One region of the Staphylococcus delphini genome, then DNA from elsewhere that is predicted to be linked to it. Evidence: predicted binding sites of a transcription regulator. Region 1 holds the regulator's gene; the other holds the start of a gene.
The links. The regulator Rex, encoded in region 1, represses fermentation and respiration genes when NADH is low (regulators of the CRP and FNR family bind a similar motif). The targets are predictions, from matches to a motif close to TTGTGAAATATTTCACAA.

Region 1 (3,147 bases):
CAAATTGGATGTTCGCACTTCTCGCATCAAGCATTGGTTTTTCGATACGTGCCATTTTTTCTAACATTTTACGACGACTTTTTGCCATACCGCTTGTAGATGCACGGGTAATATTTTTTTCGACAAACGTTTCCAGTCGTTTGATTTCGCTTTGTTGACGTTCATATTCCGCGAGTCGCTTTTGAAAGTATTGATCTCGTAACTGGATAAACTTCGCATAATTGCCGACATAATGTTTCACTTCGCCTAGTGAGACGTCATAAATTTGCGTCACAATTTTATCGAGGAAGAAGCGGTCGTGTGAAATAATGACGATAGCACCTTTAAAATATTTCAAATAATCTTCTAACCATTCTGTAGTCGCCATGTCTAAATGGTTTGTCGGTTCATCGAGTAAAAGCAAGTCTGGTTCACTCAATAACATTTGTGCGAGTGAGAGCCGTGTTTTTTGACCGCCACTAAAATCATTAATAGGTCGGTCGTAATCTGCCTCACTAAAATCAAGGCCATTCAACACAGTTTTGATTTTACTGTCATAATGATAGCCTCCGAGTTGTTCAAATTCATTGGATAATTGTTCATATTTTGCGATATGCGTTTGATATTCCGTCGTTTCATAAGCTTCCGCATGTGCAGCGAGCCAGTCGGTTTCTTCTTGCATACGTTTGCCAAGCGCTTTCACTTGTTCAAAAGGTTTTGCCATTTCTTCAAAAACCGTATTTTCAGTATTTAAAGTCATTTGTTGTGTTAAATAGCCGAGTTTAAGACCTTTGATTTTTGAGATGTGGCCTGAGTCATATGATTCTACACCTGCGATAATTTTCATCAATGTGGATTTACCCGCACCGTTTCGACCTACGATACCAATGCGCTCCCCTGTTTTCACTTCAAAATTAACGCCTTCAAAAATTTCTTCGCCATCAAACGATTTCGTAATCTGACTTAACTGCATTAAAATCATAGGGCATACTCCTTTCGTTCTTATTTATTGTACAACAAACCCTATATGTATCAAATACTAAATGTTTCCTTATTATATAAATTAAGTTATAATTAAAAAACAGACTGTGAAAGCTATCACACACATTAGAAATCATATCGGAGGACTTCAAAATGGGAAAATCAATGAACAAAATTCCTAGAGCGACTTTAAAACGTCTCCCTTTGTATTATCGATTTGTGAATACTTTAAAAGCGAAAGGCGAAGATCGTGTTAATTCAAAAGCCATTAGTGAAGGCTTAAATATAGATTCAGCCACAATACGTCGAGATTTTTCTTATTTTGGTGAATTAGGCAAAAAAGGTTACGGTTATAATATTGATAGTTTATTAGAATTTTTTAAATCAGAATTAAGTGATTCAGATATTATCAAAATTGGTATCGTCGGTGTCGGTCACTTAGGTACAGCATTAATTTCGTATAACTTTTCAATCCATGATGATATGACCATTACAGAAGCCTTTGACATTAGAGAAGACATCATCGGTACGACAGTTGGGGATATTACGATTAAGTCGATGGATGACATTAAAGAAACCATTGCTTCAGGAGAATTAGAAGTTGTCATAATTGCGACACCTGAATCAGCAGCACAGGCAGTGACCGATCAATTAGTCGAAGCAGGTATCAAAGGTATCTTGAATTTTACGCCTAAACGTGTTCACGCGCCACAATCAGTACAAGTACATCAAATTGACTTAGGGATTGAACTCCAATCGCTACTCTTCTTTATGAAAAATTATGGTGTAACGGAAGAATAAAAATTGACGAACTGAGCTTATAAACAATAGCTCAGTTGAGCGTTTGCTAATAATGACTAGAACACAAAAAAGCAACGTCCTTGTGAATAAGGTAGGCGTTGCTTTTTTGTGTGTCAATCATTAAGCTTTTTGAACGGTAATGGTCCAAGAAGCATCACCTAATTGCTCGAATTCAGTAATGGGATAATTTTGTTCTGCTGCCCATTGAGGTATAGCTTCTGTAGCTTGTGTGCAATCGAAATCTATTTTCAACTCATCACCAATATTTAAATCTTCCATTTTCTTTTGTGCTTCTATTAATGGGAAAGGGCATACCATTCCAATAGTGCCTAATTCATGTTTCATTTTTTATCACCTTTCTTTAATAATTTAATGAGATGCATTTGCTGAAGTACTAACAATTTGCGTTTGACGTCGTGCGGCATTTAATGGTTTTACAAATAAGAAATAACTCATGAACCATGTCCCTAGTATCATTGAAGCTAAACCTAACCATCCTTGCCATGAAAGTGCTGCTGTAGCAACTAAGCCATTACCGATAGAGCAACCTCCAGCGACTGCTGCACCAAACCCCATAAAAGCGCCGCCAATAGCACTGTTACGAATGGTTTTAATATCTGGTAGACGCCATTTAAACTCTTTTGCACCACGCGCAGCAACATAAGAACCTAAGAAAATTCCTAAAACAAGAAAGACACCCCAATCGATTAGAGAGAAATCGCCTGTAGTTAAAAATTGAATGATATGTGCAGAAGGTGTCGTAATACCTAACCCACCTTCACGACCAGTTGAATAACTCAGCGGCCAAGCGATTAACGCAATTAGTCCTACTGCAATCGCTGCAACAAATGGATGGAAACGTTTTTCAAATAAAAAGTAACGTACACCTGTATAACGTGATTTTAATTTCGGAATCATCACTTTAGGTTTTGGCTTACGTAAAGTTTTGATGACTAAAAATACTGTAATACTTACTAAAGCGGTGGTCCAAACCCAGCTCGGTATACCAGTTGAAGTAGAAATATCTGCATTAGCGACAGTTTGGCTGTTAACCACATTTTTCAGTGGTAATAAAATGCCAAATTTTGAAATCGCAGCAAACAATCCATACATCACTAGTGCAATCCAACTTCCTATAAGGCCTTCACCAGCACGATACCACGTTCCCGTTGCACATCCACCAGCCAATACAATACCTACACCAAAAATAAATGATCCAATGATGGTGCCGATAATAGGGAAGGTACCATTATGTATCGTCAACACACCTAAGGACGTTAAAACAAATAACCCGACCGCTTGTATTGAAATAGCAACCAGTAAGGCATAGAACATTTTATTGTTTTTTTGCACATACATATCTCTAAAGCCTCCTGTTAGGCAAAA
Region 2 (3,147 bases), 420 kb from region 1:
TTCGCCTGCTTTACGTCCGTCTGGTGTGTTACCTGTTTTCTTACCGTAAACAACATTTGATGTGATTGTGAGTACACTCATCGTATGTTCAGAGTCACGGTACGTTTGATGTTTACGTAATTTTTTCATGAAGCTTTCAACTAACTGCACTGCGATGTCGTCTACACGTGGATCGTTGTTACCATACTTTGGATAATCGCCTGTTGTTTCAAAGTCAACTACGAGTCCGTTTTCATCGCGAATTGTGCGAACTTGACCATATTTAATGGCAGAAAGTGAGTCCGCTGCAACTGATAAACCTGCAATACCTGTTGCCATTGTACGGTGCACATCTGTATCATGAAGTGCCATTTCGATACGTTCATAGCTGTATTTATCGTGCATGTAGTGAATGACATTTAATGAGTTGATGTAAACCCCTGCTAGCCATTCCATCATTTCATCAAATTGACGGTACACTTCATCGTAATCTAAAATTTCAGATTGAATTGGAGCGAAGTTTGGCGCAACTTGAGCACCTGATTTTTCGTCTTTACCACCATTGATCGCATACAATAATGTCTTCGCTAAGTTGGCACGTGCACCGAAGAATTGCATTTGTTTACCGATACGCATTGCAGACACACAACATGCAATACCATAATCGTCACCGTAGCTTTCACGCATTAAGTCATCATTTTCGTACTGAATTGAGCTTGTTTTAATACTCATTTTCGTACAGTAGCGTTTGAAGTTTTCAGGTAAACGTGTTGACCATAATACTGTCAAGTTTGGTTCTGGTGCTGGTCCTAAGTTGTCGAGTGAATGTAAGAAACGGAATGAGTTTTTCGTTACCATTGAGCGTCCGTCAATCCCCACACCACCGATAGATTCTGTTACCCAAGTCGGGTCACCTGAGAATAATGCATTGTAGTCAGGTGTACGCGCAAATTTTACTAAACGTAATTTCATGATGAAGTGGTCAATGATTTCTTGTACTTCTGTTTCAGTAATCGTACCTGCTTGTAAGTCACGTTCTGCATAAATGTCTAAGAATGTAGATGTACGTCCTAGACTCATTGCGGCTCCGTTTTGTTCTTTAATTGCAGCAAGATAAGCAAGGTATAACCATTGTACCGCTTCTTTAAAGTTTTCAGCTGGACGACTTAAATCAAATCCGTAACGTTCACCAAGTTGTTTTAATTCGTTTAATGAACGATATTGCTCTGACACTTCTTCGCGTAAACGAATCACATCTTCAGTCATTGTTGATGATAAGTCATTGAAGTCTTTTTGTTTTTCTGCCATTAAGAAATCAACACCGTATAATGCGACACGACGATAATCTCCAATAATACGACCACGGCCATAAGCATCTGGTAAACCTGTAATAATCCCTGCTTTACGACATGCTAACATTTCTTTTGAATACGCATCGAATACACCTTGGTTATGTGTTTTACGATACTCTGTAAAAATGTGTTCTGTTTCTTTATCTAATTCATAACCGTACGCTTCACATGCTGCTTTTGCCATACGGATACCGCCAAATGGTTGCATCGAACGTTTGAATGGTTTGTCTGTTTGCACACCAACAATTTGTTCTAATGATTCATCCAAGTAACCTGCATCATGAGATAAAATAGTTGATGGCACTTTTGTATCCATATCCCAAATACCACCACGTTCACGCTCTTCTTTCGATAACGCCATCACTTGATCCCACAATTTCGTCGTTGCTTCAGTTGGACCGGCTAAAAAACTGTCGTCGCCTTGATAACCTGTGAAGTTTAATTGTATGAATTCACGAACGTCCACATGGCGTGTCCAACGTCCAGTTTTAAAACCTTCCCATGCATTATGTGTAGTTTGAGTGTCTTTAATCATATCTTTACCTCCAATTAGGTTTGTTCATCATTTCACAAGTAGTATACCAAGAATTGTGAATACAATCACTTAAAATTGAAAGCGTTTTATAAAATGTCATGATTTCGCTTTATTTTGTATAATATTTTGTCACAATCTATAAAAATTTCAAAAAGAACTTTTTTGTTGTGTAACTATTTTTATACATTTTCAGGTAACTTGATTGGTCGGTATCAAGGCGTAAATGCTTATGTTTTCTAAAGGTTTACACCCCAAAATTAAAAAGCGGGGACGGGACATAAAAATTTCAAGTCTCAATCCATTCATATATTTTTGACTGATTAAATGATTTTAAAGTAGTTGGAAAATGAGGATGAATGGATAAAACATTGATGCTATTGATTTATTGATTTCATAAACTTGCCCTCAGTTTCGCTGTGTTTAATATAAGATTGCCCAGAAGGCTGAGACTCCTGAGGGAATGCGTGCATACTGCTGACGGTCGCTTCTTTACTTTAATAGTGGTTGCTGTTTATCGCAGTAGCTGTCTGACTTCTCAACGTATACACTTTTGAGAAGTCTAGTCAGCCTTGCGGGGGCAGTACGACGAAATCTTTGTTACACATGAGATTTCTGTACTGCTCCCAAAATCCAATTCGGCATCGATCAAGTGTTCATTTCAATCAAGCCGAATTTAGTTGAAGGGCCAGCCCCTAGGAACGCGAAGCCATGAAGGCAATCTAAAGCCACAAGACATAGGGAGGGCAAGTTTAACAAAAATATTGCATCAATAGCATCAAAAGTTTTCAAGCCCCATCCCTTGGTATACACAACAAAATATAGTAAAGGAGCTGAGGAATCTTAATTTCCCAGCTCCACTTTCAATAACTTTATTTATTATCTTCTGTTGCAGTAAAACGATAGATCTCAGAGTCATACAATTTTAAAACTTTCCACAAAATGTAATCGACAATAAAACCGACAACTAACGGAATGACGAAAAATACCGCAAGGACAATCAGTAAGTTGGTCATACCGTTGCCATCCATTAATTCTAACGCTTTAATTGGACCGACTAAGCCGACAATACCGAATCCCGCTGTTTCTTTCACACCTGAAATACCGAGCAACGCACCTGCTGCCCCTGTTACGGCTGCTGTAATGCCGATCGGTAAGAGTATAATAGGATAGCGAATAACGTTAGGAATCATCATTTTCATACCACCTAGTAAAATCGCAATTGGGACACCAATTTTATTCACACGTAATGTCCCGATGAACAGAACGACAGCTGCAACGGCA

Region 2: pflB (formate C-acetyltransferase) is a predicted target of Rex. The motif match lies at 1,887-1,904, and genes of this name have one in related genera.

What each region holds. Positions count from the first base shown of each region.
Region 1 is NZ_LR134263.1:912,037-915,183, forward strand. It holds gene EL101_RS04105 (ABC-F family ATP-binding cassette domain-containing protein) at 1-961, opposite strand, end outside; gene EL101_RS04110 (redox-sensing transcriptional repressor Rex) at 1,114-1,761, shown strand; gene EL101_RS04115 (sulfurtransferase TusA family protein) at 1,882-2,106, opposite strand; gene EL101_RS04120 (YeeE/YedE family protein) at 2,131-3,147, opposite strand, start outside.
Region 2 is NZ_LR134263.1:492,899-496,045, reverse strand. It holds gene pflB (formate C-acetyltransferase) at 1-1,866, opposite strand, end outside; gene EL101_RS02085 (PTS sugar transporter subunit IIC) at 2,736-3,147, opposite strand, start outside.